3 regions of the Achromobacter sp. JCM 18799 genome follow, and region 3 is predicted to be linked to each of the others. Evidence: predicted binding sites of a transcription regulator. Region 3 holds the regulator's gene; each other region holds the start of a gene.
What was found. The regulator LexA, encoded in region 3, represses DNA repair genes until DNA is damaged. The targets are predictions, from matches to a motif close to ACTGTATNNNNATACAGT.

Region 1: ACZ5YA_RS31575 (PA0069 family radical SAM protein) is a predicted target of LexA. The motif match lies at 939-956, and genes of this name have one in related genera.
Region 2: ACZ5YA_RS10855 (ATP-dependent helicase) is a predicted target of LexA. The motif match lies at 881-898, and genes of this name have one in related genera.

What each region holds. Positions count from the first base shown of each region.
Region 1 is NZ_AP043866.1:6,679,159-6,681,425, reverse strand. Features, by position in the region: gene ACZ5YA_RS31575 (PA0069 family radical SAM protein) at 1-931, opposite strand, end outside; gene ACZ5YA_RS31570 (sulfate adenylyltransferase subunit 1) at 1,144-2,267, opposite strand, start outside.
Region 2 is NZ_AP043866.1:2,298,759-2,301,025, reverse strand. Features, by position in the region: gene ACZ5YA_RS10860 (DUF72 domain-containing protein) at 1-847, opposite strand, end outside; gene ACZ5YA_RS10855 (ATP-dependent helicase) at 967-2,267, shown strand, end outside.
Region 3 is NZ_AP043866.1:1,817,950-1,820,216, forward strand. Features, by position in the region: gene ACZ5YA_RS08620 (amino acid aminotransferase) at 1-800, shown strand, start outside; gene lexA (transcriptional repressor LexA) at 1,005-1,655, shown strand; gene lon (endopeptidase La) at 1,780-2,267, opposite strand, start outside.

The DNA of each region.
Region 1 (2,267 bases), 2.3 Mb from region 3:
GCAGGACGGTGTAGCTGGCATAGTGCGCGCCGGCCGCCTTGGACTCCTGGAGGATGTGCTCCATGGACTCGTCGTTGATGAACGGGATGATGGGCGCCACCAGCACGCCCACCGGCACGCCGGCGTCGGTCAGGCTGCGTACCGCTTCCAGCCGGCGCCACGGTGCGGCGGCGCGCGGTTCCAGCGTGCGGGCCATGCCGGCGTCCAGTGTGGTGATGCTCATGTACACCACCACCAGCTTCTGCTCGGCCAGGGCGGCCAGCAGGTCCAGGTCGCGGGCGACCAGCGCGTTCTTGGTGACGATGGTGAGCGGATGGCGGGTTTCCAGCATCAGTTCGAGCAGGCCGCGGGTAAGCCGCCATTCGCGTTCGATGGGCTGGTAGGCGTCGGTGGCGGAACCGATGTTGATGGGAGACGGCTTGTAGCCTGGCCGCGCGAGTTCGGCGCGCAGGGCCTCTACCGCATTGGCCTTGGCCACCAGCCGGGTTTCGAAGTCCAGCCCGGGCGACAGGCCCAGGTAGGAATGGGTGGGCCGGGCGTAACAATAGACGCAGCCATGCTCGCAGCCGCGGTACGGATTTACCGCCACGTCGAAGGGAATGTCGGGCGAATCGTTGCGCGACAGCATCTTGCGCGCTTCTTCGGCGGTGACCGTGGTCTTGGGAGCGGGCGGCGCAATGCGCGCATCCGGCACGATGGGAATGACGCGGGCGGCTTGCTCGCCGGCGGCAGCTTCGGGGAAATTATCGGGGACGGAGTCTACGAAGTCGGCGGGCAGACCGGAGGAAGACCAGCCGTCGTCGACCTGCACGCGGTCATCGCGTTGAAAGCGATGCCGAACATTAGTAACCGCACCCCGACCGCGCAAGGCGGCGGGGGCGGCAGCCGGGGACCCAGAACCGGCGGGAAAAGAATGATCGGTGCGTGCCATGAAAACTACTGTACAAAAACACAGTGGTTTTGACAAGCACCAAAAGCCTTTTCGTAAGACAGCCCCACTTTACCGCAAGACGCCGGCGCCGTCCGGACAAATCGTTTTCACCAGGCGAGATCGCCTGGAAACCCGCACCAATACTGGATCTAGCAGAAAAACAACAGGTTCTGCGGGGGCAGGAAGCCCGTTGTTTTCCGGCCTCTTGCGAATTAGCGCAACATACCTGCCGCAGCGGTCTGATGCGTGGCTTCGTCGATCAGAATGAATGCGCCGGTCGCGGGCACATCGGCATAGCGATCGACCGCCAGCGACTCGCGCGTGGTGAGCGTGACGCGTCCGATATCGTTCATGCGCAGCGTGCCCTCGGTGTTCTCCACTTCCTGCAGTTCGTGGATGTCGCGATGCGACAGCACCGCGCGTATCTTCGCCGAGGTCAGGCGCGTGCCCGACTTCAGCAGATACTTGCGTGCGGGATTCAAGGCCTGCGCATCGAGCCAGCACAGCTCGGCTTCGAATTCGCGCGCGACCTGCGCAGGCGCCGACGCATGCACGATCACATCGCCGCGCGACACGTCCACGTCGCGGTCCAGCACCAGCGTGATCGAGTCGCCCGCCACCGCTTCATCCAGCGCGCGGTCGAAGGCGCGCACTTCGCTCACGACTGCCGTCACGCCCGAGGGTTGCACCGTGATCTCGTCGCCCGGCCGCAGCACGCCGCTTGCGACGCGGCCGGCATAGCCGCGGAAGTCATCCTTGCGGCTGCCGTCATGGCGTGCCACCCATTGCACCGGAAAGCGCAACGGCAAGGCGCGGCCATCGCTTGCCAGGTCCAGCGACTCCAGCAAGGCCAGCAAGGGCTGTCCTTCGTACCAGGGCGTTTGCGGCGACAGCGTGACGACGTTGTCGCCGTTGAGCGCCGACAGCGGCAGCGCGTCGAAGTGCTCGATGCCCAGCTTGCCCGCCAGGTCGGCGTAGGCCTCGCGGATGCGCTCGAACACCGTACGGTCCCAGTCCACCAGGTCCATCTTGTTGACCGCCACCACGATGTGACGGATGCCCAAGAGGCGCGCGATGGTGCTGTGGCGCTTGGTCTGCGGCAACAGCACGCCGTCGGCCGCGCGGGTGGCGTCGATCAGGATGACGGCCACGTCGGCGGTCGACGCGCCCGTGACCATGTTGCGCGTGTACTGCTCGTGGCCCGGCGCGTCGGCGATGATGAACTTGCGCGCGGGCGTCGAGAAATAGCGGTAGGCCACGTCGATGGTGATGCCCTGCTCGCGCTCGGCCTCCAGGCCGTCGGTCAGCAGCGAAAAGTCGATGCCGTCGCCCGCCA
Region 2 (2,267 bases), 480 kb from region 3:
GGTCTTCGAAGTTGGTGTTGAACACCGCGTGCGCCTGGGCGCTTTGCGCCGCCAGGCGTGAGAAGCGCTCGGCCAGCTCGGCCAGTTCCTGTTCCGAGTATTCGTATTGGAAGCGGCCCGAGGACGCTGCGCCGGACACGTTCCAGGTGGCCGTGTTGCGCCCATGCAGGCGCAGCAGCGTCAGTTCCGGATGGGTGCATTCCCAGACCGCGGGGACGGTGTTGTCGAACCCTTGCGGACTGTCGACCACCGTATGGACCACCCCGAGATCGCGTTCGAAGGCCAGGGTGTCCGCGGTGGCGGCGGGCGAATCGAACCAGCTGCGGTGGCGGAATTCCACCGACACCAGGTGTTCTTCCATGCGGCGCGCGCAGTCGGCCACCCGCGCCCGGCCGCGCGCATCGCGCCGGATCCAGGGCGGAAACTGGAAATGCACCGCGCCCAGCTTGCCGGCCATGCGCAAGGGCTCCAGCGCAAGCTGGTAGCGGCGCCAGAGTTCGTCGCGCAGGTCGGCGGGCATGCGGTCGTGGTAGATGACGGGTTCCGGCCAGTCAGGGAGTTCGCGCCGGATGTCCGCGGGCAGTGCGGACAGCGGCGTCTGATGGCCGGTGAACAGCCGGAAGGCCTTGATGTTGAAGACGAAATCGTCCGGCGTGCGCTGCGCCCACAAGTAGGCGTTTTCGGCCGTGGGCATGGCGTAATAGCTGGAATCGACCTCCGCCATGGGAAAGCGCGAGGCATAGAAGCGCAGCCGCGCTTCGGCGCTGCGGACCTCGGGCGGGTAGAAGCGGCCGCAGGCCAGCAGGGTGGGGTCGGTCCAGGAGGCGGTGCCGCTCAAGAGGCGCATGGCCACAGGCAAATCAGACTTTATCGAAAAAATTCTGTATAAATATACAGTGTTCATTCGTGGCCCGGCAATGTCCGGGCTCGCCGTTTTCAGCGGCCGCCATGCTGCGGCCCCGTCCCATGTCCGACCAAACCGATACGTCCAACCCGTCCGCCGAACGTCCCGATCCCCTGGCCGATCTCAATCCCGCCCAACGCGAGGCCGCCGAGTTTGGCGTGGCCGGCGCGCCGGGGGACGACGGTCCCCTGCTGGTGATCGCCGGGGCCGGCTCGGGCAAGACCAATACGCTGGCCCACCGGGTCGCGCACCTGATCCTGAACGGCGCCGATCCCCAGCGCATGCTGCTGTTGACCTTCTCGCGCCGCGCGGCGCTGGAAATGGAGCGGCGCGTGGGCTCGGTGCTGCAGCGGGTGATGCGGCTGCGCGCCACGCAGCAGGCGCCGTCGCTGCCCTGGGCCGGCACCTTCCACGCCATCGGCGCGCGCCTGCTGCGCGATTGCGCGCAACGCATCGGCCTGTCCGAAGCCTTCACCATCCATGACCGCGGCGACGCCGAGGACCTGATGGGCATGGTGCGCCACGAGCTGGGCCTGTCGTCCACCAAGTCGCGCTTTCCGCTCAAGGGCACCTGCCTGGCCATCTATTCGCGCGTGGTCAACAGCCAGACGCCGGTGGCCGACGTGCTGAAGACCTCCTTCCCCTGGTGCGCCCAATGGGAAGACGAACTCAAGAACCTGTTCCGCGCCTACGTCGCGGCCAAGCAGGACCAGCAGGTGCTGGACTACGACGACCTGCTGCTGTACTGGGCCGAGATGATGGGCGATCCCGGCATCGCGGCCGACGTGGGGGCGCGCTTCGACCACGTGCTGGTGGACGAATACCAGGACACCAACCGTCTGCAGTCCGCCATCCTGCTGGCGATGAAACCCGACGGCCGCGGTTTGACGGTGGTGGGCGACGATGCCCAATCCATCTATTCGTTCCGCGCGGCCACGGTGCGCAACATTCTGGATTTTCCGAACCAGTTTCCCAATCCGGCCCGGGTCATCACGCTGGACCGCAACTACCGTTCGACCCAACCCATCCTGAACGCCTCCAATGCCGTGATCGGCCTGGCCACGGAGCGCTACGCCAAGGACCTGTGGACCGACCGCCAGTCGTCCCAGTTGCCTGAACTGGTGACGGTCAGCGACGAAGCCGGCCAGGCGCGCTGGGTGGCCGACCAGGTGCTGGCGCAGCGCGAGGGCGGGGCCACGCTCAAGTCGCAGGCGGCGCTGTTCCGCACCGCCAGCCACAGCGCCGCGCTGGAACTGGAGCTGACCCGGCGCAACATTCCCTTCGTGAAGTTTGGCGGCCTGCGCTTCCTGGAGGCCGCGCACGTGAAGGACCTGTTGTCGATATTGCGCTGGGCGGAGAATCC
Region 3 (2,267 bases):
AAAACCACCGCGCCCTGTTCGAGCGCGCCGGTTTCGAAGTCGGCACCTATTCGTACTACGACGCCGCTACCCGCGGCCTGAACTTCGACGCCATGCTGGCCGACCTGAAGGCCGCGCCGGCCAAGACCGTCGTCGTGCTGCATGCCTGCTGCCACAACCCCACCGGCGTGGACCCCACCGCCGACCAGTGGAAGCAGATCGCCGCCGTCGTCAAGGAAAACCATCTGGTCCCGTTCCTGGACATCGCCTACCAGGGCTTCGGCGACGGCCTGACCGAGGACGCCTCGGTCGTGCGCATGTTCGCCGACCTGGACCTGACCATGTTCATCAGTTCCTCGTTCTCGAAGTCGTTCTCGCTGTACGGCGAGCGAGTCGGCGCGCTGACGGTCGTCGCCGGCAGCAAGGACGAAGCCACCCGCGTGCTGAGCCAGCTCAAGCGCGTGATCCGCACCAACTACTCCAACCCGCCCACCCACGGCGGCACGGTGGTGTCGACGGTCCTGAACACGCCTGAACTCTTCGCCATGTGGGAAGAGGAACTCGCCGGCATGCGCGACCGCATCCGCCTGATGCGCAAGCAACTGGTCGACAAGATCAAGGAACACGGCGGCAAGCAGGACTTCAGCTTCGTGCTGAAGCAGCGCGGCATGTTCTCGTATTCGGGCCTGACCGCCGCGCAAGTGGACCGCCTGCGCGAAGAACATGGCGTGTATGCCGTTTCCAGCGGCCGCATCTGCGTCGCCGCGCTGAACAGCGGCAACATCGACAAAGTCGCCAAGGGCATCGCGGCCGTGCTGTAAAGCCGTTTACCGCGCACAGGCCCATGCGGGCCTGCAGCCAGGAACGGGACCTTCGGGTCCCGTTTTCTTTTGGCTCGGGCCGGCTTTTTTCTTTTGGTCCGGGCCGGCTTCTTCTTATGGCCCGCCCCGAGCTTGCTTTTTTGCGCTGCGTCCCCCAGAATGGCGCTGTATATATGTACAGTCCGCTAGCACCGGATCATCGCCATGGCCAGCAAACTCACTGATCGCCAACAACAAATCCTGGATCTCATCAGGCAGACCGTCACGCGCACGGGCTTCCCGCCGACCCGCGCCGAAATTGCCCTGGCCCTGGGTTTCCGATCCCCCAACGCGGCGGAAGATCACCTCAAGGCGCTTGCCCGCAAGGGCGCCATCGAGCTGACCGCCGGCGCGTCGCGCGGCATCCGCCTGAAGGACGCCTCCCCTGCCCCCACGCAAAGCTCGCTGCCCATGCCGGGCCTGGCCCAATTGCTGCTGCCGCTGGTCGGCCGCGTCGCTGCGGGCAGCCCCATCCTGGCCGCCGAGCACGTGGAACGCGAAGTCGGGGTCGATCCCAACCTGTTCGCCCAGACGCCCGACTACCTGCTCAAGGTGCGCGGCATGAGCATGCGCGACGCTGGCATCCTGGAAGGCGACCTACTCGCCGTAAAGAAAGCCTCGGAAGCCCGCAATGGTCAGATCGTGGTCGCCCGCCTGGGCGACGACGTCACCGTCAAGCGCCTGCAACGCCAGAACGGCCACATAGAACTCCTGCCCGAAAACCCCGATTTCGAACCCATCGTGGTCGAAGCTGGCCAGGATTTCGCGCTGGAAGGCATCGCGGTGGGCCTGATCCGCACGCACGCGCTGCACTAGGAACCAACAGCTCCTGCGCCTGCGCAGCATAAAAAAACCCCCGCCAATTTCTTGGCGGGGGTTTTTTGTTGGAAGCTGCATCCAGGAGGAGCGCCGCTTACTGGCGGCGTCGCTCCCGGCTCCATCAGTGCTTGAGCACCGGGTCGGTCGAACCCGGTTCGGCAGGCTTGGCCACCAGGGGTTCCTTGACCGCTTCTTCCTCGGCCAGGGGCTCCGGCAGGCGCTCCAGCGCCAGTTCCAGCACCTTGTCGATCCAGCGCACCGGCACGATCTCGAGATGGTTCTTGACGTTGTCCGGGATCTCCGCCAAATCCTTGACGTTTTCTTCCGGAATCAAGACCGTCTTGATGCCGCCACGGTGAGCTGCCAGCAGCTTTTCCTTCAGGCCGCCGATGGGCAGGACCTCGCCGCGCAGCGTGATCTCGCCGGTCATGGCAACGTCGGCGCGCACCGGAATGCGCGACAAGGCCGACACCATGGCCGTGGTGATCGCGATACCCGCGGACGGACCGTCCTTGGGTGTCGCGCCTTCCGGCACGTGCACGTGCATGTCGTGCTTCTCGAACACGCTGTCGGCAAAGCCCAGGCGGCGGGCGCGGGAACGCACTACCG